DNA from 2 places in the Serratia sp. Nf2 genome. Region 1 is predicted to be linked to the other one. Evidence: predicted binding sites of a transcription regulator. Region 1 holds the regulator's gene; the other holds the start of a gene.

Region 1 (10,829 bases):
TAAGCTGGGCGTTGACCAGGTGCAGGGCGATAAATCCGGCTTCGTCTTCCGGCAACGCGGTATCCAGCCGCTGAGCGATCAGGGCCAGCGCCTCCAGGCCGACGGCGAACTCGGCCGGATAGAGCTTTTTAATCTCCCACAGCAACGCATTTTTGATATCCAGCCCTTCCGCGTGGCGCTGCAGAGCGAAATGGATGTGGTCGGTCAGCGTGATGTAGACGATGTTATGCAACTTGCCCGGCAGCCGTTCGCGGGCGAGGGTAATAATCCTGTCGGCGGTGGTGACGCAGGCCAGCGGGATCTCGGAGAGCAGCTCTTTATAGCGCTCGGCGATTTCGCCGCCGTTATGGGTGAACACCTTTTCGATCAGACTTTCGTCCAGCGTGTCGCCGGGCTTCTTTTTAAAGCCGATTCCTTTTCCCATGACCACCGTCTCTTCCTGACGGTCGTCCAGCGTAATCACCACGTTATTATTGAGTATTTTAGCGATTTTCATGGTCTTTCCCGGTGTTTCAGCATCCTGAAAACGAAAAAACCTGACGCCCGGAAGCGATCCCGGGCGTCAGGTTTTGCCTGTATTTTATGTTTCTGTCCTGCGGCCTGAGCGGCGGAGGGGATACAGTAACAATCCTGTTATGCCTGCATAATAACCCGTGCTCGCCGCGGCTCAACGCTTTTCACCGCGGAGTGCCGCCGCGGTCACACTTCTGCGCCGCGCGCCGCGGGATCATTCCAGCCTGAAGTGCGCCTCCAGCCGGCTGACGCCGAGCCCGTTGACCTTTTTCACTTTGATCTGCACCGGAATACGCTCTTTCATCGCCTCGACGTGGCTGATCACGCCAATGGTTTTACCGGAGGCATTCAGGCTGTCCAGCGCGTCCAGTGCGGTATCGAGGGTTTCTGCGTCCAGCGTGCCGAAGCCTTCGTCGAGGAACAGCGAATCGATGCTGGTTTTGTGGCTGACCAGATCGGACAACGCCAGCGCCAGCGCCAGGCTGACCAGGAAGCTCTCGCCGCCGGACAGGGTGCGGGTATCGCGCAGCGCGTCGGCCTGCCAGGTGTCCACCACCTGCAGCTCCAGCGCGTCGCTGGTTTTGCGCTGCAGCAGGTAGCGCCCGTGCAGCCGGCCGAGCTGAAGGTTGGCCAGATAAACCAGATGATCGAGCGTCAGCCCCTGAGCGAAGCGGCGGAACTTGTCGCCTTCTTTCGAGCCGATCAGCTGGTTGAGGTAGCTCCAGTCGTCGTAGTCTTGCTGGCTGCGGGCGATTTGCTCGAACAGCGCCTGTTGATTGAGACGGCGGGCGGCGTCGCTTTCCAACTGGTTGCGCAGTTCGCCCTGGCTCAGCTGCAGCGCCTTCAACTGCTGTGCCAGATCGGCCAGCGATTGGGTGAGCGCGTCGAGATCCGCGTTGGCCTCATCCACCCCTTCCGGGCGGTTCTGCCGATGCTGCTCCAGCGTTTGCGTCGCCTGAGCCAGCAGGGCCGCAGCCTCTACCTGCCGCTGTTGCAGCTGCTCTTTGCGCTGCTGCAATTCGCGGCGCAGGGCATCGTCCAGCAGCGCGGCGGCGAAGGCGGTTTCATCGGTAAATTCGCTGTCGGCCAGCGCCTGCTGCCATTGCTGCTGCGCCTGCTGTAGCCGTTCCTGCATTTGGGCGTGCTGCTGTTGTAACCCGGCCTGCTGGCCGGCCAGGCGCTCGCGCAGTTCCTGCGCCTTTTGCCATTGCTCGGCGGCCTGCAAGCTGGCCTGTTCACAGGCGGTTTGTTTGGCGCGCAGCTGTTCGCGCACCTCGGCGATCCGCTGTTCGCCGAACAGCGCCAGCCGCTGCGCGCGCCGTTCTGCAAGAGTTTTCTCGCCTTCTTGCCAGCGTTGTTGCAGGTCTTGCTGCTGTTGCAGGCTGTCGGCATGGGTCTTTTGCAGCAGCGTAAAGCGCTCTTCGAGCAGCGCCAGCTGTTGCTGCGCCTGCTGCTGCTGCGTTTGCAGAGCGGCGAGCGCGTCTTTTGCCTGCTGCACCGCCTGCGCCGCCTGTTCATGCTGCTGCAGCGCGTGCTGCCCGTGTCGCTCTTCGTCGTCGCAGCCGCTCAGCCAGGCGCTGAGTTGCTCGCCCTCCGCCAGGGTAAAGTCGAATGCCAGCGGCGCGCTGAGCTGCTGCCACTGCTGCTGTTGGGCAGCCAGCTGCTGCTCATCCTGCGCGATAGCCTGCTGCTGGCGTTGCTGCTGCTCTTGCAGGCCTTCACAGCGGGTGCGCAGCTCGGTGCCCTGGGTTTGCAGTTTCTCGGCGAGGGTGCGCATCTCAACCAAGCGTTGTTCCGTCGCCGAAGGCTGCACCGCCTGATATTGCTCCACCGCCGGGTGGCTGGTGGAGCCGCACAGCGGGCAGGGGGCGCCGCTCTGCAACAGGGCGCGCTCCGCTTCCAGGCTGACGATGCGTTTTTCCAGCTCGTGGATCCGCTCCACTTCCTGCAGCTGTGCCTTGTGCTGTTTGAATTGCTGACGCGCGTTCTCCAGCTGGTGTTGCAGCCCGGCGAGCTGCGTTTGCCGTTCGGCGTGCTCCGCCTGTTGCCGGGCCAGACGCTCGCGGGTCTGACGGTTAAGGGAAGCGAGCGTAAATAACTGCTGGCGCGTCGGGCGCAGATCCGCCAGAGCGCTCAGGCGCTGGCGCAGCGGGGCCAGCGGCGTTTGCGCCTCCAACGCCTGCCGTTGTTGCTGTTGAGCGGCCAGCGCTTCGGTCAGTGCGTTCAACTGCTGTTGATGCTGTGCGGCCTGCGCCGTCAGCTGGCTGCGCTGGGCGGTGAGCTGCTCCAGTGCGGTCTGCTGTTGGGCGCACTGCTGCGCGGCGGCATCGCCGGCCTGTCGCCGCTCGGCCTGCATCGACTGCAGTTGGGCGATCTGATGGTCGAGCGGAGCGACCTGGTCATCGATCAGCTGTTGCTGCTGACGCATATGCTCGGCATGGGCTTGCTGCGCCAGACGGGCCTTTTCCACCGCCTGCTGCAGCGGCGCCAGCTGCGCCGAGTGCTGCTCCTGTTGCTGCGTCAGCTGGGCAGCCTGCTGTTGTATCGTCTGCAGCTCGGCGCGGCAGCGATCGCGTTCGCTGCGCAGCGGCCGCAATTTCTCGGCCGGTTCGCTGAGCGCCAGCCGCTGCAGCTGCGGGGCGGCCTCGGCCTGCTCGCGCTGGGCGGTTTCCAGCCGCCGTTGCCCCTCGTTTTGCTGTTGCTGGAGGCGCTGCCATTGCTGCAGCCAGCTCAGCGCCTGTTGCTGTTGCTGAGTTTGCTTGCCGAGAGCGCTTTCCTGCGCGCTCAGCGCCGCTAGCCGTTCAGTCAGGGAGTAGCGCTGTTCATCGTTCAGCAGCTCGATGCCGCTGGCGCGCTGGTGCAACGCATCCAGGTCAGTTTTGGCCTGCTTGTGGGATTCGAACACCTGTTCGGACAGCCGCCCGTAGATTTCGGTGCCGGTCAGTTCTTCCAACAGCTCGGCGCGATCGTTGGCGTCGGCGTTGAGGAACGCGGCGAACTGCCCCTGAGACAGCATCATCGATTTGGTGAAGCGGCCGAAGTCCAGCCCGGTGATGGCGGCGGTGATCTCCAGCTTATCGCGCACCTTATCCGCCAGGATCTTACCGTCCTCGCGGCGCGCCAGTTCGACCTTCGGCGCCTGCAGATTGCCGTCCGGCGCGTTTTTGGCGCGACGCTGGCTCCAGAAGGCGCGATAGCCGATGCCCTTAACCTCAAATTCGACCTCCGCCAGCGATTCGGCGGTGTGGCGGGTCATCAGTTCATTCTGGCTCGGCGTGACGTTGAGACGCGGCGTCTGGTGGTACAGCGCCAGGCAGATGGCGTCCAGCAGGGTGGTTTTGCCCGCGCCGGTCGGGCCGGTAATGGCGAACAGGCCGTTGCTGGCGAACGGCTCGGCGGTGAAGTCAATTTTCCACTCGCCCTGCAGCGAGTTGAGGTTTTTTAACCGCAGGCTGAGGATCTTCATGGGTGGGGCTCCTCAAGATTGTGCTGCACCGCATCGACTACCTGGCGGAACAGTTGATGCATCCGCCGTTGGCGCGCTTCGGGCATGTCGGCCTCTTGCGCCAGGCGCCGTTCGAACACCTCGTTGACGCTCAGCTCGTTCAGCGTTTCCTTGTCCTGCTGCGCGATCGCCTGGCGGCGTTGCTCTTTGCTGCGCCGCAGCAGCACCACTTCCACCGGCAGCTCATCCGCCATCAGCTGGATGCGGCGCTGGATATCGCTGAGGTAGTCCTGCGTCGCCACTTCGATATCCAGCCAAACCAGCAGCTCGCCGGCATAGTCGGCAAATTGCTGCAGCTGCCGTTCGATCTCGGCCAGATCGCCTTTGATCAGTTGCATGGGCTGGAACTGCGGGATCGTTAACGCCTCTACCTGCTGCAGGGCGCCGTCGGCGAAATCGACCAGGAAGACGCTTTTGGCTTTGCCCAGTTCATCGAAGCTGAGCGGAATCGGTGAGCCGCTATAGCGAATATGTTCCGACTTGGCGACGTTCTGCGCGCGGTGAATGTGGCCCAGCGCGATGTAATCGGCAGGGGGGAAGGCCTGCGCCGGGAAGGCGTCCAGGGTGCCGATATAGATGTCGCGCACCGAGTCGGAGGTGGTGACGCCGACGGTGGTCAGGTGGCCGGTGGCGACGATCGGCAGCGGCAGGCCCAGCCGATCGCGGCGTTCGCAGGCCGCCTGATACAGCGCTTGGTAATGTTCGGCGATGGCTTCCTGCAGCGCCTGCTGTTTCTGCGCGCCGGATTCGCCGGCGCGGCTGGTGAGCAGATCGCGCGGCCGCAGAAAAGGAATGGCGCACAGCACCGCGCCCGGCTGGCCGTCGCGCCGATTCAGCACCACGATCTGCTGCTCAAGGGAGCCCTGCGCACTCGCGATCACCGTGGTGTTCAGGCAAGAGAGCAGTTCCCGCGATTCGTTCAGCGTCGCTACCGAGTCGTGGTTGCCGCCCAACACCACCAGCTGGCAGCCGGTGCGCTGCAGTTCCACCACGAAGCGGTTGTACAGCTCGCGGGCGTAGCTGGGCGGCGAGCCGGTATCGAACAGATCCCCGGCGACGATCAGCGCATCCACCTGCTGCTGCTCGATCTGTTCGATCAGCCAGTTCAGAAAAGCCTGATGTTCGGCGGCACGGCTTTTGGTGAAAAAGTACTGGCCAAGATGCCAGTCAGAGGTGTGGATCAGGCGCATGACACTCCCGGATGCAAAGGTAATGGCGATGATTATAAAGGCCGCGGCGGCGGCTGTCCCGGCGCAATGGCGATGACCACGGAATGATTTTTCTTTGCGCCGGGAAATAATCGCTATGCTTACTGCCTATAACAGCCGCTTTTTTTCATAAAAGTGTCACAAAACTGACGCATAATGGCGCCCGCAAAGTCGCTAACACATTGGCAGGATTGACGATGGCAAGACGCATACTGGTGGTGGAAGACGAAGCGCCGATCCGTGAGATGGTGTGCTTTGTGTTGGAACAGAATGGTTACCAACCGTTGGAAGCCGAGGATTATGACAGCGCCGTGACGCGCCTGTCTGAGCCGTTCCCTGATTTGGTGTTGCTCGACTGGATGTTGCCCGGCGGTTCCGGCATTCAGTTTATCAAACATATGAAGCGCGAAGCGCTGACCCGCGATATTCCGGTCATGATGCTGACCGCGCGCGGCGAAGAGGAAGACCGCGTGCGCGGCCTGGAAGTGGGGGCGGATGATTACATCACTAAGCCGTTCTCGCCCAAGGAGCTGGTGGCGCGCATCAAGGCGGTCATGCGCCGCATTTCACCGATGGCGGTGGAAGAAGTGATTGAAATGCAAGGGCTGAGTCTGGATCCGTCCTCCCACCGCGTGATGGCTAACGATCAGGCGCTGGACATGGGGCCGACCGAGTTCAAGCTGCTGCACTTCTTTATGACCCACCCGGAGCGGGTTTATAGCCGTGAGCAGTTGCTTAATCACGTCTGGGGCACTAACGTTTATGTGGAAGACCGTACCGTTGACGTGCATATCCGTCGGCTCCGCAAGGCGTTAGAAACCAGTGGGCATGATAAAATGGTTCAAACCGTTCGGGGCACCGGCTACCGGTTCTCAACGCGCTACTGATCGCGCTGCGCTGGAGAATATGCCGTGTTAGAACGTCTGTCGTGGAAGAGGCTGGCTCTGGAGCTGGCTCTTTTTTGCCTGCCCGCCTTACTGCTGGGGCTGATTTTCGGTTATCTGCCCTGGTTCCTGCTGGCCTCCGCGCTGGCTGCGCTGGTGTGGAATTTCTACAACCAGCTCAAACTCTCCCATTGGCTGTGGATTGACCGCAGCATGACGCCGCCGCCCGGCCGCTGGAGCTGGGAGCCGCTGTTCTATGGCCTGTATCAGATGCAGCAGCGCAATCGCCGCCGCCGGCGCGAGCTGGCGCTGCTGATCAAGCGCTTTCGCAGCGGGGCCGAATCGCTGCCTGATGCGGTGGTGATGACCACCGTCGAAGGCAACATCTTCTGGTGTAATGGGCTGGCGCAGCATCTGCTCGGCTTTCGCTGGCCGGAAGACAACGGCCAGCACATCCTCAACCTGTTGCGTTATCCGGAATTCAGCCACTACCTGCAACAGCAGGAGTTCTCGCGCCCGCTGACGCTGCAGCTGAACAACGAACACTACGTCGAATTCCGCGTGATGCCTTATTCCGAAGGGCAACTGCTGATGGTGGCGCGCGACGTCACCCAGATGCGCCAGCTGGAGGGCGCGCGGCGCAACTTCTTCGCCAACGTCAGCCATGAACTGCGCACGCCGCTGACGGTGTTGCAGGGTTACCTGGAGATGATGGGCGACGAAGAGCAGGACGGCTCGCTGCGCAGCAAGGCGCTCGGCACCATGCAAGAACAGACCCGTCGAATGGACGGGCTGGTCAAGCAGCTGCTGACGCTGTCGCGCATCGAGGCGGCGCCCAATGTCGACATGAACGAGCGGGTGGATATCCCGCTGATGCTGCGAGTGTTGCAGCGCGAGGCGCAATCGTTGAGCGGTGGCAATCACGAGATCAGCTTCCGGGTAAACGAACAGCTCAACGTGTTCGGCAATGAAGATCAGTTGCGCAGCGCGGTGTCTAACCTGGTGTACAACGCGGTCAATCACACGCCGAAGGGCACCCACATCGAAGTGAGCTGGCAGCAGACGGCGCATGGTGCGCAGTTCCAGGTCAGCGACAACGGGCCGGGCATCGCCGCCGAACACCTGCCGCGCCTGACCGAGCGTTTTTACCGCGTCGATAAGGCCCGTTCGCGCCAAACCGGCGGCAGCGGGTTGGGGCTGGCGATCGTCAAACACGCGCTCAGCCATCACGACGCGCGGCTGGAGATCCTCAGCGAGCCGGGGATCGGCACCCGCTTTATCTTTACCTTACCCAACCGGTTGATTGTTCCCGCCGCTTTATCAGAGAATGCGGTGAAAAATTAACGCGAGACACCGGTATGACCCGAATAACCCGAGGGCTGTTGCTTTGCCTGGCGCTGCTGGCCGGACGCGGCGCGCTGGCGCAGCCCGACGGCATGCTGGCGGGCAACCTGTCCAGCGTCGGTTCCGACACCCTGGCGAATCTGATGGCGCTGTGGGCGCAGGATTTCAGCCGGCATTACCCCAACGTTAACCTGCAGATCCAGGCCGCCGGCTCGTCGACCGCGCCGACCGCCTTGGCGGCGGGCGCCGCGCAGTTGGGCCCGATGAGCCGGCCGATGAAGGCGGCCGAGGTCTCGGCGTTCGAACACCGTTACGGCTATGCGCCGCTGGCGGTGCCGGTGGCGGTGGATGCGCTGGTGGTGTTGGTGCATCAGGACAATCCGCTGCGCGGCCTCAATCTGCAGCAGCTCGATCGCATTTTCTCCGCCACCCGGCGCTGCGGAGAAAGCAAACCGCTGACGCGTTGGGGCGAGCTGGGGCTCAGCGGCGACTGGGCGACGCGCTCGCTGCAGCGCTTCGGCCGCAATTCGGCTTCCGGCACCTACGGGTATTTCAAACTGCGCGCGCTGTGCGGCGGCGATTTTATGCCGCGCGTCAATGAGCTGCCCGGTTCGGCCTCGGTGGTGCAGGCGGTGGCCGGTTCGCTCAACGGCATCGGCTATGCCAGCATCGGCTTTCGCGCCAGCGGCGTGCGGCTACTGCCGTTGGCAGAGTCGGGTGAGGACTATGTCGCGCCTACCGCCGCCAACGTGCGCAACGATCGCTACCCGCTGTCGCGCTATCTCTATATCTATATCAACAAAGCCCCCAATCAACCGCTCGAGCCGCTGACCGCCGCGTTCCTCGACCGCGTGCTGTCGGCCGCAGGGCAGAACCTGGTCAATCACGACGGCTATCTGCCGCTGCCGCCGGCCGCCCTGCAGAAGACCCGCCAGGCGCTCGGCTTGCAGCCGCTCGCGTCGGCCACGGTGCAATAAGCGACAAAATGTGGCGTAATTTTCGCCTTTTTTAACGGCTGAACGGAGCTTATGCCACGCGAAAATCGGGCATTTATTGGCGTTTTCGCGCGGTAAAGTGGTATATGCTTCACGTTTTGTGAATCTGTTGTTCAAAAATGATACAAATCATGTAGTGTATATTTATTGATAGCCAATATGATCGACTGGTGGCTAAAGTTTATATGGTCGATAGCTCTGCTTTTCGCCGTGCGTCTTGCCTTGAAGCGCTATAAACGTTTACCTTAGCCCTCGTTGTCGGATTAAACCTCCATTTTTATAACTCCTAAAATTTTGCCCATCTTCATGAGTGGCCACTTTCGAATAGGGACATAAACGCCGGATCGACTGCGTTTAGGGTGCTTATTTGGTGCTGCAACGATCGGGCATGCCGGCAACCGGGTGGGGCGTCACGCCACCACGCTATCGGACCATATTTTTTCATTTGAACAGGCAACACGACATCGTATGAGTCATCGTTTAACGTCAAAAGATATCCTGGCACTGGGCTTCATGACCTTTGCCTTATTCGTTGGGGCCGGGAACATCATCTTCCCGCCGATGGTCGGCTTGCAGTCCGGTGAACACGTCTGGACCGCGGCGCTGGGCTTTCTGATCACCGCGGTCGGTCTGCCGGTCATTACCGTCATCGCGCTGGCGCGCGTCGGCGGCGGCATCGACGCCCTCAGCTCACCGATCGGCCGCGGCGCCGGCCTGCTGCTGGCGACCGTCTGCTACCTGGCCGTCGGCCCGCTGTTCGCCACGCCGCGCACCGCCACCGTGTCCTTTGAAGTGGGTATCGCCCCGCTGACCGGCGACGGTGCCATGCCGCTGTTCATCTACAGCCTGGTGTACTTCGCGCTGGTGATCGGCATCTCCCTGTATCCGGGCCGCCTGCTCGACACCGTCGGCCACGTGCTGGCACCGCTGAAGATTGTGGCGCTGGCCGTATTGGGCATCGCCGCGCTGCTGTGGCCTGCCGGCGCGCCGATCCCGGCGACGGCGGCTTACCAGAGCGTGCCTTTCTCCTCCGGCTTCGTTAACGGCTATCTGACCATGGATACGCTGGGTGCGCTGGTATTCGGCATCGTTATCGTCAATGCGGCGCGCTCGCGCGGCGTGAAAGACGCCGGTCTGTTGACCCGTTACACCATCTTGGCCGGTTTGATCGCCGGCGTGGGCCTGACGCTGGTTTACCTGAGCCTGTTCAAGCTGGGCTCCGGCAGCGGCGCGCTGGTGCCTGACGCCACCAACGGCGCGGTGATCCTGCACGCTTACGTTCAGAACACCTTCGGCGGCCTGGGCAGCTTCTTCCTGGCGGCGCTGATCTTCATCGCCTGTATGGTGACCGCGGTCGGCCTGACCTGCGCCTGCGCCGAGTTCTTCGCGCAATACCTGCCGTTCTCGTACAAGACGCTGGTATTTATCCTGGGCCTGTTCTCGATGGTGGTGTCCAACCTCGGCCTGAGCCACCTGATCCAGATCTCCATTCCGGTGCTGACTGCGATTTACCCGCCGTGCATCGTGCTGGTGGTGCTGAGCTTCACCCTGCGTTGGTGGCACAGTGCGCCGCGCATCATCGCGCCGGTGATGCTTGTCAGCCTGTTGTTTGGTATCCTTGACGCGGTGAAAGCCTCCAGTTTCCAGCAGCTGCTGCCGGCCTGGACCACTCACCTGCCGCTGGCGGAGCAGGGGTTGGCATGGTTGCCGCCTTCGCTGCTGATGCTGGCGCTGGTCGCGATTTATGATCGGGTGTGCACGCGTTCCCAAGTGACCGCGCACTGATAATCCCCCGGCTTAATCCAGGGCCACGGACATGTCCGTGGCTTTTTTACGTTTAAAACTATGGGTCATCTTCATGCAACAACAGTCACCCACCACGGCCCCCGACAATAAGCTGAAACGCGGCCTCAGTACGCGTCATATCCGCTTTATGGCGCTGGGATCGGCCATCGGCACCGGGTTGTTCTACGGCTCGGCGGACGCCATCAAAATGGCCGGCCCGAGCGTGCTGCTGGCTTACCTGATCGGCGGCATCGTGGCCTTTATCATCATGCGCGCACTGGGGGAGATGTCGGTCAACAACCCGCAGGCCAGCTCGTTTTCCCGCTACGCGCAGGACTACCTCGGCCCGATGGCGGGTTACATCACCGGTTGGACTTACTGCTTTGAAATCCTGATCGTCGCCATCGCCGACGTGACCGCCTTCGGCATCTATATGGGGGTCTGGTTCCCGGAAGTGCCGCACTGGATCTGGGTGCTGAGCGTGGTGCTGATCATCGGCGCCATCAACCTGATGAGCGTCAAGGTATTCGGCGAGTTGGAGTTCTGGTTCTCGTTCTTCAAGGTCGCCACCATCATCATCATGATCGCGGCCGGC
Region 2 (18,673 bases), on a different contig from region 1:
CCGATGATGACCGGCGGCTTCACGCAGCGGGAGCCGTAGCTCTGCACCCAGCCGTTTTGGGTAAACACGAAGCCGTCGAGGTTCTCGCCGAAATACTCCACCATGTCGTTGCGCTCGGCTTCACCGTGCACCAGCACGTCCAGCCCGAGGCGCTCCTGCTCGACGATCGCCTGTTTGATGTGCTCACCGATGCTGGTGCGGTAGTTGTTGCCGTCCAAACGGCCCTGTTTGAAGTCCAGACGCAGGCCGCGGATCTCGGTGGTCTGCGGGAACGAACCGATGGTGGTGGTCGGCCAGGCCGGCAGGTTGAAACGCTCGCGCTGCGCCCTGGCGCGTTCGGCGTAAGCGCTGTGGCGTTCGCTGTCCTGCGCGGTGATCGCGGCCAGGCGGCGCTCAACCTGTGGGTTATGCACGCGGCTCGACTGACGGCGGGCGCGAATCGGCGCACTGTAGGCGTCCAGTTCGGCCTGCTTGGCCCCGTCAGGCGCGTTCAGCGCCGCAGTCAGCAGTGCCAGCTCGGCGCATTTTTGCAGCGCGAAGGCGAACCAGCTTTTCACTTCTTCGTCCAGACGGCTTTCCACGCTCAGGTCGATCGGGCTGTGCAGCAGTGAACAGGAGGTGCCGATCCACAGCGGGCGGGTGCCCACCAGCGGCTGCAGACGTTCGAACCAGCGGCTCAGATCGGCGCGCCAGACGTTGCGGCCGTTGATCACCCCCAGCGACAGCAGCCAGTCGTTCGGCAATGCGGCACTCAGCGCGGCAATATCGTCATGGCCGGCGACCAGATCGACGTGCAGCCCCTGCACCGGCAGCGTGCGAATGGTGTCGAGGTTGTGGCCGACGCTGTCGAAATATGTGGTCAGCAGCAGCTTCACCTGCCCCTGCAGCGCGTCGTAAGCCGGTTTGAACGCATCCAGCCAGGCTTGCGGCAGCTCCAGCACCAGCGCAGGTTCATCAATTTGCACCCACTCGACGCCGCGTTTCGCCAGCTCGGCCAGCACCTGTTGGTAAACCGGCAGGATATCTTTCAGCAGCGACAGGCGGTCGAACGGCTCGCCCTTCACCTTACCCAGCCACAGATAGGTCAGCGGGCCCAGCAGCACCGGCTTGATGCGATGGCCGAGCGCCAGCGCTTCATCCACTTCGTCCAGCAGCTGAGTCCAGCCCAGCTTGAACTGCTGGCCTTGCTGGAATTCGGGCACCATGTAGTGGTAGTTGGTGTTAAACCATTTGGTCATTTCCGCCGCGGCCGCCGGCTCGCCGGTCGGTGCTCGGCCACGGCCGATGCGAAACAGCGTGTCCAGATCGATCGAGCCATCCGCATTCTGATGGCGCGCCGGCACGTTGCCCAGCAGCAGGCTGGTGGTCAACACATGATCGTACCAGGCGAAATCGCCGACCGGCACCAAATCCACTCCGGCCTGCTGTTGCTGTTGCCAATGACGAGCGCGCAGCTCGCGGCCAACCGCCAACAGCTCTTCCTGCGTTGAGTTGCCGGCCCAGTAGCTTTCCTGAGCTTTTTTCAACTCACGTCGTAGCCCAACGCGAGGAAAACCCAGTGTGTGATTCAAAATTGCCATCGTCATATTCCCCATTTAGCCGTCCAGATGTTTACACATCCATAATCAGCAGGTACTGTATTAACCACAAGCGCAATTTATTCACTGTCAATGTGAAGGACTCTCATGATCGAACTGAAACATTTACGGACGCTGCAGGCACTGCGCAACAGCGGTTCGCTGGCGGGGGCGGCGGCCCAACTTCATCAGACGCAGTCTGCCCTGTCGCACCAGTTCAGCGATCTTGAGCAACGTCTGGGCTTCAAGCTGTTCGTACGCAAGAGCCAGCCCCTGCGCTTCACCGCCCAGGGCGAGATCCTGCTGCAGTTGGCGGAGCAGGTACTGCCGCAGATCCAACAGGCGCTGCAGGCCTGCCACGAGCCGCACCAGACCACGCTGCGCATCGCCATCGAATGCCACAGCTGCATTCAGTGGCTGACGCCGGCGCTGGACAACTTCCGTCAGCGTTTCCCGCAGGTGGTGATGGATTTCACTTCCGGCGTCACTTTCGATCCGCAGCCGGCCTTGCAACAGGGCGAACTGGATCTGGTGATGACGTCGGATATTCTGCCGCGCAGCGGCCTACACTACTCGCCGATGTTCGATTTCGAAGTGCGCCTGGTGCTGGCGCCGGATCATCCGCTGGCCGGTAAGCCGCACATCGAGCCGGAAGACTTGAGTGACGAAACGCTGTTGATTTACCCGGTGCAGCGCCAACGGCTGGATATCTGGCGGCATTTTCTGCAGCCGGCGGGCGTCAGCCCAGCGTTGAAGAACGTCGATAACACGCTGCTGCTGATCCAGATGGTATCGGCGCGGATGGGGATTGCGGCGCTACCGCACTGGGTGGTGGAGAGTTTCGAACGGCAGGGGCTGGTGGTGACCAAAACTCTGGGTGACGGCCTGTGGAGCCGCCTGTACGCCGCCGTGCGCGATGGCGAACAGCGCCAGGCGGTGACCGAAGCCTTTATCCGCTCGGCCCGCCAGCACGCCTGCGATCATCTGCCGTTTGTGCGCGACGCGGCACGCCCCGGCACGACCGGCGCCAAAGCGTTGGCGGCCGGCGTATAAACGTTCGGGCGCCCCAGGCCGGGGTGCCCCGCCCGCTTAGCCGAGCTGTTTCGGCGCCACCCAGCGGCGGTGCACCCACAGCGAAGCGACTATCACCGCCCCCCCGATGATAAAGCTCGGCCAATGCGGCTGCTGCTGCCAGATGGCCAGGTTGACCAACAAACCGGCCGGCACATGCATATTGTTCATGATGCCGAGCGTGCCGGCATCGACCTGCGTCGCGCCATAGTTCCACATGAAGTAGCCCAGCCCCGACGCCACCACGCCCAGCCAGATCAACACGCCCCACTGCAGATTGGTGGTCGGCAGCTGCTGCGGATTGCCCCACAGGAACCAGGCCACCACTGCCACCACCGCCGCCCCCAGGTAGAACCAGGAAAAGGCGGTGTGCTGCGGCAAGGGGTGCACTTCCATCAGGCGCTTATAGCCGACCATGCCGATGGCGAAGCTGATGTTCGCCGCCTGCACCAACAGCAGCCCCCACCAGAAGTGTTCGCTCAACTGGTGATAGCGGATAATCGCCGCGCCCAGCACCGCCAGCAACGCGCTGAAGACGTAGCCCCAACGCAGGCGCCGGCCGCTCAGCAAGTCGTAGATCAGCGTGATATACAGCGGCGTCAGCACGGTGAACAGCAGGAATTCCGGCACTGTCAGGTACAGATAGGCGCGGAAGCTGAACAGGTACATGATGCCCAGCTGGAAGGCGCCCACCAGCATATACAGCAGGATCACCTTGAGTTTGATGTTGCGCCAACGCAGAAACGGCAGAAACACCAGCGCCGCCAGCCCGATGCGCACCAGCGCCGAGAACCCGCTGTCGACATGGCCCGCCAGGTACTCGCCAATCAGGCTGAAAGAAAATGCCCACAGGATGGTGGTTATAACCAAAAGCAGCACGATGGGTTCACCCTAAAAAGACCGAAAGGGCGATTGTAACGGAAGATGGGCGCATAAGGGGATGAAAGGCGGTTTACATCCGAACAAAAGATAAACTACCGGCAAAATTTCACCGCTGGGTTAGGCTTAATAAAAAGGCGAGGTAACCATCATGAAAACTTCTCATATCCTGTTCGTCCTGCTGTGGCTGCCCGGCCTGGCTGCGGCGGCCAACGGCGTGACCGATCTGCGTTCACAGCAGCAGTTACTCAACCAAAACAGCCAGCAGGCCCAGCAACAGCGCCTGTTGAACAATCGGCAAATGGACCAACGCCGCCTGCAGCAACAGCGGCAGCTCGACAATCAGCGGCAACAGCTGATGCAAACCACGCCGAACGGCGGACAACTGCTGCCTAACGGCAATCAGCCGCGCGATCCGTTCAATCGCACCGCGCCGGCGGTGCCGCAGGCGCCGATGCCGGCTACGCCCGCACGCCCATCACGGTGAGGATCAGCGGCGTGGTGATCGCCGCCAGCACGGTGGACATCACCAGGCTGGTGGCGGCCGGGCCGGTGAGCGTATTGAACTGGCGCGACATCAGGTAGACGTTCACCCCCACCGCCATCGACCCCAGCAGCACCACAACCCGGGTTTCCATCGGTGGCAAATCCATCATCCAGGCCAGCAGCCAAATCACTAGCGGTTGCACCAGCAGTTTCAGCACGCAGATGACGCTGCTCAGCTGCCAGCCTTCGCTGATGCGGTACTCGGCAAGCCCCATGCCCAGCACCACCAGCGACAGCGGCGCCGCCACCTGGCCGAGCATGCTGACCGGCCGATCGACGAAGGCCGGCAGCGGCAGGCCGGTCAGGCTGAACAAGGTGCCGGACAGGATACCGACGATCAGCGGATTGGTCAGCACGCTACGCGCGGTTTTAGCGAAACCGCTCAGCGTCGGCGAACCGTTGCGCGCCCATTCGATCGACACCGTCACCAGCGTCCACAGGATCAGGCCGTTGAACACCAGCACCAGCGCCACCGACGGGATCGCCGCCTCCCCCAGCATCACGCTGGCGATAGGCAAGCCGAGCATCACGTTATTGGAGAAAATACCGCCCAGCGCAAACACCGATCCGGCGACGCCATCCAGCCGGAAGAGATGCCGGGCGACGAGACGGCCAAGCACAAACACGATCAGGCAACTGCCGAAGAACGCGATCAGCAGCCGGGCATCGACCGCCGGGCGCTGCGAGAAGTCGCACATCATGCGAAACAGCATGGCGGGCAAGGCGAGAGAAAACACGAAGCGCGTCAGGCCATCGGTGATGCCGGCAGGCCATTTCCCCCAGCGAATCAGCCCATAACCCAATGCAATCAGAACAAACAGCGGTAAAGACAGCACGATCTGGTGCCACAGTGACAGGATAAAGCCAGGCATCGCATTCCTTCCGGTGGTGCGGCGGCAAGGCTTGTCGTCGCGGGGTTCATCGGCGCCGGATTAAAAATCCGGGCCGATCAAATCTATCCGGTCGGTGCAAATGCAGTCAACGCCCCAGTCGAGCAGCAGGCGCGCGCGATCCGGTTGGTTGACGGTATACACCAGAATGCGCAGCCCGGCGTCTTTCAACGCTTTCACCCGCTCGGCAGTCAGCGCTTTGTGGTCAATATGCAGCGAGACGCAGTCCAGGCGTTCGGTCAGCTCGCGCCAGTTGTCGTCCCAAGCCTCCAGCAGCAGGCCGCGCGGCAAGTCCGGCACGGTGCGTTGCGCCGCCGCCAGCGCTTCTACCGAGAAGGAGGAAAGCAGCGGATCGGTCTGCCCTTGCCACAGCAACCGCGCCGCCAGCGCCACCACCCGGCCGGTTTCATCGTCGCTGCCGGTGGTCGGCTTGATCTCGATATTGGCCATCAGGCCGCGTTCCTGGCAGCGTTCCGCCACTTCCGACAGCAGCGGCAACCGCTCGCCCTTGAAGGCCGAGCTGTACCAGTTGCCGGCGTCCAGCTGCACCAGTTTGTCCCACGGCAGCTCGCCCGCCACGCCCCAACCGTTACTGGTGCGATCCAGGGTGTCGTCGTGCAGCAGGAAAATTTGCCCGTCCTGCGCCAGCTTGGCATCGAACTCGATCATCTTGTGGCCGTGGCGCGCGCCGACGTCGATCGCCGCCAGGGTGTTTTCCGGCGCCAGAGAACCGCCGCCGCGGTGGGCAACGATATGAGGGTAAGGCCAGGGTCTAGTCATCAATCCATCCGTAATCCGCTGTCGGAGTCAAAGAAGTGCAGCGCCTGAGCAGGCAGCTGCAAATATAGCGTACTGCCCGCCGTCGGCAAGGTTTCATGCGATAGCCGCGCGATCACCCCGTGGCCGCCCCACTGGCCGTGCGCCAGATTGTCGGCCCCCAGCAGCTCCAGCGTCTGCAGCTGCAGCGGCACGCCCTGGCCTTGCGCCACCAGTTGAACATGCTCCGGCCGAATGCCCAACGTCAACGGCCGCCCCGCCCACTGCGGTTTGGCCGCCGGCAACGGCAGCGCCATGCCGTCCGCCAGCAGCAGCTGGCCGCCGTCGGCGCTGAGGGTGCCGGGCAGCAGGTTCATCGCCGGCGATCCGATAAAGCCGGCGACAAACAGCGAAGCCGGCCGTTGGTACACTTCGCTCGGGGTGCCGATCTGCTCCGCCACGCCCTTGTTCATTACGATCACCCGCTGCGCCAGCGTCATCGCCTCCACCTGATCGTGGGTCACGTACAGGCTGGTGGTTTTCAGACGGCGGTGCAGCTGTTGCAGCTCCAGGCGCATCTGCACCCGCAGCTTGGCGTCCAGGTTGGACAGCGGCTCATCGAACAGGAATACCGCCGGTTCGCGCACGATGGCGCGCCCCATCGCCACGCGCTGGCGCTGGCCGCCGGAAAGCTCGCGCGGTTTGCGTTTGAGCAGCGGCTCCAGCTCCAGGATGCGCGCCGCTTCTTCCACCCGCTGGCGGATATGATCCTTGCCGAAACCGCGGATCTTGAGGCCATAGGCCATGTTGTCGTACACGCTCATGTGCGGATAGAGCGCGTAGTTCTGGAACACCATCGCGATGCCGCGATCCTTGGGCTCCAGATCGGTCACGCGCCGGGTATCGATATAGATATCGCCGCTGGTGGTGCGTTCCAGCCCGGCCACCATCCGCAGCAGCGTGGATTTGCCGCAGCCGGACGGGCCGACCATCACGATGAATTCGCCGTCCGCCACATCGAGGTCGATCTGTTTGATCACCGGCGTTTTACCGTCGTAAGACTTGGTGACCGCCTGTAGTTTTAATCCTGCCATCGTCGTTATTTCTCGCTATCAACCAGACCGCGCACAAACCAGCGCTGCATCAGAAGCACCACCGCCAGCGGTGGCAATAAAGTCAGAATCATCGCCGCCATCACCTGGTTCCACTGGGTCGGCGCGCCGGAGGTGGAGATCATGCTCTTGATGCCCGCCACCGCGGTGCCCATCGAGGCGTCGCTGGTGATCAGGATCGGCCACAGGTATTGGTTCCAGCCGTAGATAAAGGTGATGACGAACAGCGCCGCCAGATTGGTTTTCGACAGCGGCAGCACGATGTCCCAGAAGAAACGCATCGGCCCGGCGCCGTCGATGCGCGCCGCCTCCAGCAGCTCATCCGGCAGCGTCATGAAGAACTGGCGCAGCAGGAAGGTCGCGGTGGCCGAGGCCATCAGCGGCAGCGTCAGGCCGGTGTAGCTGTCCAGCAGGTTGAGGTTGGAGATCACCTCCACCGTCGGGAAAATACGCACCTCCACCGGCAGCATCAGGGTGAGGAAAATCAGCCAGAAGAACAGGCTGCGCAGCGGAAAGCGGAAGTACACGATGGCGTAAGCCGACAGGACCGACACCGCGATTTTGCCGAAGGTGATCGCCAGCGCCATGATCACGCTGTTCAGCAGCAGCAGCGAGAACGGCACCTTGAGGTTGCCCACGCCGCCCTGCCAGATATTGCGGATGTTCTCCCACAGGTGGCCGCCGGGCACCAGCGTCATCGGCACCTGGAACACCTGCTTGTCGTCCAGCGTGGCGGCGACAAAGGCCACGTACAGCGGGAACAGCACCACCAGCACGCCGATAATCAGCATCACATGGCTGAAGATATCCAGCCCGCGTCGATTCTCAATCATTGATAGCGCACCTTACGTTCAACAAAGCGGAACTGGATCACCGTCAGGCCGATCACCAGCAGCATCAGGATCACCGACTGCGCGGCAGAGCTGGAGAGATCCAATCCGGCGAAGCCTTCGCGGTAGATCTTGTAGATCAACGTGGTGGTGGACTGCACCGGCCCGCCGCCGGTGGCGGCGTCGATCACCGGGAAGGTATCGAAGAAGGCGTACACCAGATTGACCACCAGCAGGAAGAAGCTCACCGGCGCGATCAGCGGCAGCACCAGATGGAAGAAACGCCGCACCGGGCCGGCGCCGTCGATGGCCGCCGCCTCCACCAGCGAGCGCGGGATCGACTGCAGCGCCGCGAGGAAAAACAGGAAGTTATAGCTTATCTGCTGCCATACCGAGGCCAGCACCACCAGGAACATCGCCTGGCCGCTGTTTTGCGCATGGTTCCAGTTATAGCCCAGCCCGTTGAGGAAATGGGTGATCAACCCCAGGCCGGGGTTGAACAGAAAGATCCACAGCACCGCCGCCACCGCCGGCGCCACCGCATAGGGCAGGATCATCAGCGTGCGATAGAGGCGACTGCCGCGCAGTACGTAGTCCACCAGCGCGGCGAAGAACAGCGACACCGCCAGCCCGATGCCCGCCACCAGGAAGCTGAAGATCAGCGTGGTGTAGAACGAGTCGAGGTAGTAAGGATCCTGGAACAGCTGTTTAAAATTATCCAGCCCGACAAACTGGCTGGACAGGCCGAACGGATCGAGGCTCTGCACCGAATACCACAGCGCCTCGCCGGCGGGCCATAAAAAGAAGACGGCGGTAATCAGCAGCTGTGGCAGCACCAACGCATAGGGCAACCAGCTGCAGCCGAAACCGGGACGGGAAGATGACATAGCAGTTAAACCATTGATCGGGTAAGGAAGGATCGGCGTGAAGACACGAGCCCGGTCTGCCGGGCCCGCGACGCAGGGTTACTTGGTCGATGCTTCGAAGCGGCGCAGCAGCACGTCACCGCGCTGCACGGCGGCGTCCAACGCCTGCTGAGGCGTTTTCTTGCCGGTCCACACGCCTTCCAGCTCTTCATCCACCACGCTGCGGATCTGCGGCATGTTGCCCAGGCGCAGGCCCTTGGTGAACGGCAACGGCGGCTTGTTCAGCATCTGGCGAGTGGCGACGTCGGCCCCCGGGTTCTTGTCGTAGAAGCCCTGCTGCTTGGTCAGATCGTAAGCCGCGGTGGTGATCGGCAGATAGCCGGTCTTCTGGTGCCATTCGGCGGCGATTTCCGGCTGCGCCAGGTACTGCAGGAACTCGGCCACGCCCTTGTAGGTGGCGGCATCTTTGCCGTTCATCACCCACAGGCTGGCCCCGCCGATGATGGCGTTCTGCGGCGCGTTTTTCGCATCGGCGTCGTACGGCATCATGCCGACGCCGTAGTTAAATTTGGCGTAATGCTTGATGTCCGCCAGCGAACCGGATGACGCGGTGGTGATGGCGCAGTCGCCGTTATAAAACTTCTCGGTGGATTCGTCTTTGCGGCCGAAGTAGGTGAAATCGCCCTTCTTGTTCATCGCCTCCAGCAGTTCGATGTGCTTGACCTGCAGCGGCTGGTTGAACTCCAGCTTGGCGTTGGTGCCGCCGAAACCGTTGTTTTCGCTGGCGAACGGCACGCCGTGCCAGGCGCTGAAGTTCTCCAGTTGGATCCAGCCCTGCCAGCCGCTGGCGTAGCCGCACTTCATGCCGGCCTCACGCAGCTTGGCGGTATCCGCCGCCAGCTCCTGCCAGGTTTTCGGCGGCTGGTCCGGGTTCAGGCCGGCCTTCTTGAAGGCATCTTTGTTGTAGTACAGCACCGGCGTGGAGCTGTTGAACGGCTGCGACAGCAGATGGCCGCTCTTGTTGTCGGTGTAATAGCCGGCTACCGTCGGCACGAACACCGACTCGTCGAAGTTGATGCCGGCCTCTTTAAACACTTCGTAGACCGGTTTGATGGCCTTGCTGGCCATCATGGTGGCGGTGCCCACCTCGTACACCTGCAGGATCGCCGGCGCCTTGCCGGAGCGGTAAGCGGCGATGCCCGCCGCCAGGCTCTGTTCGTAGTTGCCTTTATAAACCGGCACAATCTTGACGTCGCTGTGCGACTGGTTGAAGCGATCTGCCAGGGAATCCACTTCCTTACCCAGTTCGCCTTCCATCGAATGCCAGAACGGGATCTCGGTCGCCGCCAGCGCCTGAGTGCTGACCGCCAGGGTCAACGCGACGCACAGCGTGGTTTTGCGAATAGCGTAGGTGAGCATGCCTAACTCCTGAAAAAGCTGGTGTAAAAGCGCGTGAGCGAAAAGAATCAATTCTTGATGAGGGAGTGCCCCCTATAGCTTTCGAGTTGCAGCCAGGCGGCAACCTGCTGGCACCCTGGAGCTTAGCTAACTAAGTGACAGGGGGGCAGCCGGGCAGCCAACAACGCTGCGGCTCGAAAGATGACGGGGGATAACATGCCATGCGCGGATGACAGAAAAATAACCGTTATATGACAGCCACATGACAGCAAGGTGAAGTGAAGATGGCGGTTTGATGTCGGCGGCGGGCATGGGCTCCGCCGCCGCGAGGATTACAGCGAACGGCGCAGGCGCGCCACCGCTTCCTGCATCTGCTGTTCGGTGGCGGTGGCGAACGACAGGCGGAAGGTCGAACGATCCGGGTTGTCGGAGAAGAAGTATTCCCCAGGCACGAACACCACGCCCTGCTGCAAGGTCGTGTTCAGCCATTCGGTGGCGTTGAACGGCTGGCGGAAACGCGCCCACAGGAACATGCCGCCCTTCGGCTTATCGAAGGTGATGTAGTCGCCCAACTCCTGCTCCACCAAACCGGCCAGGATCTCGCCCTTTTGCTTGTAGGCGGCGCGGATCTTGTCGATCTGCGCCGGCAGGCGATCCAGGCCAAGGTAGCATTCGACGATGCTCTGCGACAGCGCGCTGGCGTGCAGATCCGCCGCCTGCTTGATGATCGCCACTTTATGCAGCAGGAACGGCGGCAGGATCGCCCAGCCCAACCGCAGGCCCGGCGCCAGGATCTTGGAGAAGGTCGAGGTATAGATGATGTGGTCGGTGTTGCCCAGCACCCGCTGCGACACCTGATGCAGCGTCGGGTGGCGCTCTTCGGTGAAACGCAGCTCGCCGTACGGATCGTCTTCGATGATCAGGAAGTTATGTTCGGCGGCCAGCTTCACCAGCAGTTCGCGGCGCGCGGCGCTCAGGGTGATGCCGCTGGGGTTGCCGAAGTTCGGCACCACGTACACGCCCTTGATGCGTTGGGTTTTCAGCAGCTCGGCCAGCTCTTCCACCACCATGCCGTCGCTGTCGGACGAGACCGACATGATGTGGGCCTCCGCCAGTTCCAGCGTTTGCAGCGCCGCCAGGTAGGTCGGGCGCTCCACCACGAACACGTCGCCGGGATTGACGATGGCGCGCATCACCAAATCCAGGGCCTGCTGAGAGCCGGCGGTGACCATCACCTCGTCCGCGCCAGCGGTGACGCCGCGCTCGGCGCACAGCGCGCAAATACGCTCACGCAGCAGCGGGCTGCCTTCGGTCAGGCCATACTGGAACGCGCTTTTCGGCTGTTCGGTGATCGCCTGCTGAGTGGCAATGCTCAATCCTTCGAAATCGAACAGCGCATCAGAGGGGATGCCGCCCGCCAGCGAAATGACGTGTTCCATCTTGCTGTGCTTAAGCAATTCACGGATGGCCGAACTTTTTACGTTAACGATGCGCTGCGCGAGTAACCCTTCTGTCTTCATTTCTTCTTCTCGTACCTGATTATTTTAATTCGTAGGGGGGCAGATTAACCGCCCAGATACGCCGACCTCACTGCTTCGTTGGCTAACAATGCAGCCCCCGTATCTTCCAACACCACGCGGCCGTTTTCCAGCACATAACCGCGGTCCGCCAATTTCAGCGCCTGATTGGCGTTTTGCTCCACCAGGAAGATGGTCATGCCCTCTTCCCGCAGCTGCTGAATGATGTCGAAGATCTGCTGGATGATGATGGGCGCCAGCCCGAGCGAGGGCTCGTCGAGCAGCAGCAGCTTCGGCTGGCTCATCAGCGCGCGGCCGATGGCCAACATCTGCTGTTCGCCGCCGGACATGGTGCCGGCGCGCTGGCTTCGGCGCTCCAGCAGGCGCGGGAACAGAGTGAACACCCGTTCGATACGCTGTTGATACTGCGGGCGATCGGCAAAGAAGCCGCCCATCGCCAGGTTTTCTTCTACCGTCATGCGCGAGAAGACGCGCCGCCCTTCCGGCACGATCGCCACCGCTTCGCGCATGATGCGCGAGGTTTGCCACTGGGTGATGTCCTGGTCCTGAAAGACGATGCTGCCTTCGCTGGCGCGGGGCTCGCCGCACAGGGTGCCGAGCAGCGTGGTTTTACCGGCGCCGTTGGCGCCGATTAACGTCACGATTTCACCCTGCTTGATCGTTAAACTGACCTGATGCAGCGCCTGAATTTTGCCGTAATGGGCGGATACCTGATTGAATGACAACATATTATTCTTCGCCCAAATAAGCCCGGATCACGTCCGGGTTGTTGCGGATCTCCGCCGGTGTGCCCTGCGCCAGCGGCGTGCCCTGATTCACCACGTAAATGCGGTCGGAGATGCCCATCACCAGCTTCATGTCGTGCTCGATCAGCAGCACCGATACCTTATGCCGATCGCGCAGCTCGGCGATCAGGTGGTCCAGCTCGTCGGTCTCTTTCGGGTTGAGGCCGGCAGCCGGTTCATCCAGCATCAGCAGCTCCGGCCGGGTCACCATGCAGCGGGCGATCTCCAGCCGCCGCTGCTGCCCATAGGCCAGGTTGCCCGCCGAACGGTTGGCCATCTCCAGCAGGCCGACGCGCTCCAGCCACTCCGCTGCTCGCGCCAGCGCCTCGGCTTCGGCGCGGCGGAAAGCCGGGGTTTTCAACAGCCCGGCGAACACGCCGCTTTTCAGGTGCTGATGCTGCGCCACCAGCAGGTTCTCAATCACCGTCATTTCACGGAACAGCCGCACGTGCTGGAAGGTGCGCACCACGCCCATGCGGGCGATGGCCTGCCCCGCCAACCCTTCCAGGTGGCGATCGCGCAATTTGATGGTGCCGCCGGTCGGGCGGTAAAAACCGGTCAGGCAGTTGAACACCGTGGTCTTACCGGCGCCGTTGGGGCCGATCAGCGACACGATTTCGCCCTCGTTCAGCGTCAACGCCACGTTGTTGACCGCCAGCAGCCCGCCAAAGCGCATCGACAGGCCTTCCACCTGCAGTAAAGGTTGAACGCTCATGCCTGCTCCCCCTTGCCCGCGTGAATGTCCGCCGCCTGCAGCTTCAGCTGCGGCCGTTTCATCGGCAACAGTCCCTGCGGCCGCCAAATCATCATCAACACCATCAGCGCACCCAGCAGCAACATGCTGTATTCATTCAGGTCGCGCATCAGCTCGCGCGACACCACCAGCAGGATCGCCGCCAGAATGACCGCGAACTGCGAGCCCATGCCCCCCAGTACGACGATCGCCAACACGAAGGCCGACTCGACGAAGGTGAAGGATTCCGGGCTGACGAACCCCTGGCGCGCAGCGAACAGCGTACCGGCAAACCCGGCGAAAGCGGCGCTGATGGTAAAGGCGGTCAGCTTGATGCGCGTCGGGCTGAGGCCCAGCGAGCGACAGGCGATCTCGTCTTCGCGCAGCGCTTCCCACGCGCGCCCCAGCGGCATGCGCAGCAGGCGGTTGATGACGAACAACGTCAGCACCACCAACAGCAGCGCCACCAGGTACAGGAACACGATGCGATCGCTCGGATCGTATTTCAGGCCGAAGAAGTTATGGAAGGTATCCCAGCCGCCGTCGCGCAAGCTGCGGTTAAACTCCAGGCCGAAGAAGGTCGGTTTCGGGATCTGGCTGATGCCGTTCGGCCCGCCGGTGATCTCGGTATTGTTCAGCAGCAGGATACGCACGATCTCACCGAAGCCGAGCGTCACGATCGCCAGATAATCGCCGCGCAGCCGCAGCACCGGGAAACCAAGCAGGAAGCCGAAGGCGGCGGTGACGATGCCCGCCAGCGGCAGGCTCTCCCAGAAGCCGAGGCCGTAGTAGTGATTCAGTAGCGCGTAGGTGTAGGCGCCGATGGCGTAGAAACCGCCGTAGCCGAGCACCAGCAGACCGGACAAACCCACCACCACGTTGAGGCCGAGGCCCAGCATCACGTAGATCAGCGTCAGAGTGGCGATATCCACCGTGCCGCGCGACACCAGGAACGGCCAGGCGACCGCCGCGACGATGAGCAGAGCCGCCAGCAGCTTTTGCCGCGGCGTAGTGCCATCGAAGCTCGGCAACACGAACGCCGGGCCGGAGACTTTTTTCAATCCCTGCTGCAGCAGTGGGCGCAACAGCTGGAAGAAAAAGACGATGACGCAGCCGATGCCGATCCACATCCAGCGCACTTCCGCCGCGCCGTGCACCACCAGCTTGGTGCCATCCAGGCTGAGCTGCATGCCCATCAGGAACGACGCCATCACGAACAGCACCGCCGTGGCGATCAGCGCATTGAGCAGATTGAGTTTCATACTTTCTCAACCTCCGGACGCCCGAGGATGCCGGTCGGCATGATCAGCAGCACCACGATCAGCAACGCGAACGACACCACGTCTTTGTATTCGGTGCTCAGGTAGGCGGAGGTCAGCGCTTCCGCCACGCCCAGCACCAGGCCACCGATCATCGCGCCGGGAATGCTGCCGATGCCGCCCAGAACCGCCGCGGTGAAGGCTTTCATGCCGGCCATAAACCCGATGTAAGGGTTGATGACGCCGTAGAACTGGCCGAGCAACACTCCGGCCACCGCCGCCATCACTGCCCCGATGACGAAGGTCAGCGAGATCACCCGGTCAGTGTTGATGCCCAGCAGGCTGGCCATCTTCAGGTCTTCAGCACAGGCGCGGCAGGCGCGCCCCATGCGCGAATAGCGGATAAACAGCGTCAGCGCCAGCATCGCCAGGAAGGTTACAAGCCAGATGGTCAGCTGCATGGTGCTGATGGTGGCGGCGAAGCCGTTGCTTTCCCCCAGCACCCACTGGCCGGTCACCAGGCTGGGCAGCGCCAGATCGCGTGAGCCCTGCGTCAGGCTGACGTAGTTTTGCAGGAATATCGACATGCCGATGGCCGAGATCAGCGCAATCAGGCGCTTGGAGTTGCGCACCGGCTTGTAGGCCACCCGCTCGATGCTCCAGCCGTAGGCGCTGGCGATGACGATCGAGACCAGGAACGCGGCGCCGATCAGCAACCAGCCGACGTCGATGCCGAGCATCATCAGGGCGGCGATCACGATAAAGGAGACATAGCTGCCGATCATATACACCTCGCCATGGGCGAAGTTGATCATGCCGATGATGCCGTAAACCATGGTGTAACCGATGGCGATCAATGCATAGGTACTGCCCAACGTTAAGCCGTTGAACATCTGCTGCAGAAAATAGAGGAGTTGCTCTGACATACTCTGAACCCTTGGCTGCGAAACCCGCCGGCGGAGAACCGACGGGTAAAGGGAGACGGGGCCGGCAAGCCGACCCGCCGGGCGCAGCGAGCCGCGCCCCACCCTAATCATTATGGCTTATTTGATCGGTGTGGACGTGCCGTTGGCATGCCACTCGAACACGCCGAACTCGAAGCCTTTCAGATCGCCCTTGTCATCCCAGCTCAGCGGCCCCATCACGGTCTCCACCGGCTTGCCGGTTTTCAGATCCTTGACGATGTCCGCCGGTTCCTGGCTGCCGCTGCGCGCCATGCCGGTGGTCAGCGACTGCAGCGCGGCATAGGTAGTCCAGACGAACGGGCCGGTCGGATCCAGCTTCTTGGCTTTCAACGCATCGACGATCGGCTGGTTGGCAGGCACCTGATCGTAGCGTTTCGGCAACGTCACCAGCATGCCTTCCGAAGCGGCTCCGGCGATGTTGGACAGCGAGGAGTTGCCCACGCCTTCCGGCCCCATGAAGCGGGTGGTCAACCCGGCCTGCTTGGCCTGACGCAGGATCTGGCCCATTTCCGGGTAGTAACCGCCGAAGTACACGAAGTCGATATTTTCTTTCTTCAGGCGCGCCACCAGGGTGGAGAAGTCTTTGTCGCCGGCGGTGATGCCTTCGAACATCGCCACTTCGGTGCCCTGTTTTTTCAGGCTGTCGCGCACCGAGCGCGCCAGGCCTTCGCCGTATTGCTGCTTGTCGTGCACCACGGCGATGCGCTTCGGCTTGATGTCGCTGAGGATATATTTGGCGGCGGTCGGGCCCTGATCCGAGTCCAGGCCGGTGGTGCGCATGATCATCTTGTAGCCGCGGGTGGTCAGATCGGCGTTGGTGGCCGCCGGGGTAATCATGATCACGCCTTCGTCTTCATAGATATCGGACGCCGGCTGGGTGGACGAGGAGCACAGGTGGCCGATCACGTAGCGAATGCCGTCGTTGATCACCTTGTTGGCGACCGCAACCGCCTGTTTCGGGTCGCAGGCGTCGTCGTATTCCACGCCGACCAGCTTGTCGCCCTTGATGCCGCCCTTGGCGTTGATGTCGGCAATCGCCTGGCGCGCGCCGGTAAACTCCATGTCGCCATACTGCGCGACCGGGCCGGACATCGCCCCGACGATCGCCACTTTGATGTCTTTCGCCATGGCCGTCTGGCTCATGGCCATCGCAATACAACCCGCCAGCAGTGCCTTACCTGTTGTTAATTTCATCCGCAAATCCCCATCTGTCGTTGTGAACGTACCTGTTGTGTTTGCCTGCGCCCGATCGTTATTGACCGCTTTTGTTATAAGTAATAATGATTTAGGCTTTTTGTCGGCATTATTTTCTAATAAGACTTTATTTTTCATGCCATTAAACAGGAATTTTCTTCTGCAAATCAACTTCATCCGGCAGAAACAAGCGGTGTAAACAGGATAAAATTCGAATTAAATCTGCGCTCTTTACCTTGAGGCGTAGTGCGTTGTGCTGGTTAACAATCCGTTTACTAACTATTTACTCGGAAAATGCCCCGTGCAAAAAACATATTGCACAGTAATCGTACAGAAAAACTTACACAACGCTCTGCACAAGATCTATTACACTGTCGGCATCATTTAGCTGCGCGGAAATTCTGCATGAAACTGACCATCGAGCGCCTGACCGCGCTGTCCCCGCAAGACCTTATCGACCTCGGTAAAATTTGGCCGCACCAGCAGCCGGAACAGTGGCAGCGCTGGCTGAGCGACGGCAAGGCGCTGTTCGCCGCCCGCTTCAACGAGCGGCTGCTGGGGGCGGTGAAAATCGCGCTGCAGGACGACCGCGCCGAGCTGCAGGACCTGCTGGTACGCGAAGTGACGCGCCGCCGCGGCGTCGGTCTTTATCTGGTGCAGGATGCGCAGCGCCAGCTGCCGCAGGTCGCCCACTGGCAGCTGTCGACCGCAGGCCTGGCACCGCGCGAACGTGGGGAAGTCGATAACTTCATGCGCGCCTGCGGCTTCGCACCGCAGGGCGATCTCTGGCAAAAATGAAATGCCGGCTGGCGGCGCTGATCTTGATTGCGCTGGGGCTGGCGGCCGCGCTCCTCGGGCGCCAGCAGGCGCTGCGCCTGGCCGCAGGCTGGGATCAGCAAGTTTATGTCTGGCAGCGGGTCTGGACGCCGCAGCACGCCGATGCGCTGGCGCACAGCCGCGATCTGTTCGGTGGGCTACGCGTGCTGGCGCTGCAGGTGCATCCGCGCGAGGGCTGGCGGGAGATCCCGGCCGATCTCAGCTTGCTGAGGCAGGACGGCCGCCCGCTCTGGCTGGTGGCCCGCCTCGACGGCCAACTGCCGCAGCTGGACCAAGAGGCCATTATCCAGCGGCTGCTGGCGCTCACCCAGCGCTGGCAGGCGGCCGGGCTGCCCGTCACCGGCGTCGAGATCGATCATGACGCCGCCACCGCCCGCCTGCCGAGCTACCAACGCTTTCTGCAGCAGCTACGCCAACGGCTGCCCGCCACTTTGCAACTCGGCATCACCGCCCTGCCGGCCTGGATCGGCTCACCCGACCTGCCCGGCGTACTGCAACAGGCCGACAGCTCCGTCCTGCAGGTGCATGCCGTGCTCTCGCCGCAGCAGGGGCTGTTTGACGGCCCCTTGGCGCTGCGCTGGGTGCGGCAGTACGCCGCCGTCACACCGAAGCCGTTTCGCATCGCGCTGCCGGCCTATGGCATGGCGCTGCTGGGGTTTGATGCGCAGGGTGCGCAGGTGGAGAGCGAATCCTCGCTGCGCGTGGCGGGCAACGGCCGCGAGCTGGCGGTCGCACCGCAGCAGATCGCCGATTTTCTGCAGACGCTGGCGCAGCAAACGCCGCCCCGACTGCGCGGCATTATCTGGTTCCGCTTGCCGCTGACGGACGATCGACGCGCCTGGTCGCTCGCCACGCTGCGAGCGGTGATCGAACGGCAGCCGCTGAACGTCGACTGGCAGGTAAAATTTAGGCCTCAGCCACAGCAAAACGGGCTGTATGATCTGATAATTCATAACAACGGGCCGGTGGACGCCCCGCTGCCGCAAGAGGTGGTCATCCGCGCCGACGATTGCCTGGCCGCGGACGCGGTCGGCAACTACCGGCTGGAATCCGCACCGCAACGGCAACGCTTTATCCGCATCAGCGGCGACCAACTGCGCGCCGGGCAATCCCGGCCGCTGGGCTGGCTGCGCTGCCAACAACTGACGCCAGGAGGCACCCTTGTCACACCTTGATTCGCGCGCGGCACGGAACACCCGCCGCCTTCTTCCGCTGGCCATGCTGATCGGCGCCGCGCTGGCGCTGCCGCTGAACGGCTATGCCTGCGGCCCGGATTTCCCTAACCGGCTGCTGATCGACCGCAACGGTACTCTGCTGTATATGCCGGAGGGCAATTTCGCCTTCGAAGCCGGCCGGCTGGTGCCGACGGATAAACAGTTGCCGCACTGGCAAGCCCCGCCGCCGCCGATGCCGCCGAAACCGATGCCGCAATCGCCG

Evidence for each region. Region 1 encodes PhoB, which activates phosphate uptake and scavenging genes when phosphate is short. Its sites were predicted from a motif close to CTGTCATAAAACTGNCNNAT; they were not measured.
Region 2: the regulator PhoB is predicted to act here: its motif matches at 10,175-10,194, upstream of ugpB (sn-glycerol-3-phosphate ABC transporter substrate-binding protein UgpB).

Annotation. Positions count from the first base shown of each region.
Region 1 covers NZ_PYTW01000005.1:66,300-77,128, forward strand. Annotated here, with positions in the region: gene licT (BglG family transcription antiterminator LicT) at 1-496, opposite strand, end outside; gene sbcC (exonuclease subunit SbcC) at 728-3,979, opposite strand; gene sbcD (exonuclease subunit SbcD) at 3,976-5,208, opposite strand; gene phoB (phosphate response regulator transcription factor PhoB) at 5,424-6,113, shown strand; gene phoR (phosphate regulon sensor histidine kinase PhoR) at 6,138-7,454, shown strand; gene C9411_RS12635 (PstS family phosphate ABC transporter substrate-binding protein) at 7,469-8,431, shown strand; gene brnQ (branched-chain amino acid transport system II carrier protein) at 8,918-10,234, shown strand; gene proY (proline-specific permease ProY) at 10,308-10,829, shown strand, end outside.
Region 2 covers NZ_PYTW01000007.1:26,047-44,719, forward strand. Annotated here, with positions in the region: gene metE (5-methyltetrahydropteroyltriglutamate--homocysteine S-methyltransferase) at 1-1,595, opposite strand, end outside; gene metR (HTH-type transcriptional regulator MetR) at 1,686-2,630, shown strand; gene C9411_RS16065 (carboxylate/amino acid/amine transporter) at 2,667-3,527, opposite strand; gene C9411_RS16070 (hypothetical protein) at 3,679-4,014, shown strand; gene C9411_RS16075 (AEC family transporter) at 3,989-4,945, opposite strand; gene ugpQ (glycerophosphodiester phosphodiesterase) at 5,006-5,743, opposite strand; gene C9411_RS16085 (sn-glycerol-3-phosphate import ATP-binding protein UgpC) at 5,743-6,813, opposite strand; gene ugpE (sn-glycerol-3-phosphate ABC transporter permease UgpE) at 6,819-7,664, opposite strand; gene ugpA (sn-glycerol-3-phosphate ABC transporter permease UgpA) at 7,661-8,548, opposite strand; gene ugpB (sn-glycerol-3-phosphate ABC transporter substrate-binding protein UgpB) at 8,627-9,946, opposite strand; gene C9411_RS16105 (PLP-dependent aminotransferase family protein) at 10,258-11,445, opposite strand; gene livF (high-affinity branched-chain amino acid ABC transporter ATP-binding protein LivF) at 11,490-12,191, opposite strand; gene livG (high-affinity branched-chain amino acid ABC transporter ATP-binding protein LivG) at 12,193-12,963, opposite strand; gene C9411_RS16120 (high-affinity branched-chain amino acid ABC transporter permease LivM) at 12,960-14,243, opposite strand; gene livH (high-affinity branched-chain amino acid ABC transporter permease LivH) at 14,240-15,166, opposite strand; gene C9411_RS16130 (branched-chain amino acid ABC transporter substrate-binding protein) at 15,284-16,399, opposite strand; gene panM (aspartate 1-decarboxylase autocleavage activator PanM) at 16,805-17,197, shown strand; gene C9411_RS16140 (DUF3142 domain-containing protein) at 17,194-18,411, shown strand; gene C9411_RS16145 (hypothetical protein) at 18,455-18,673, shown strand, end outside.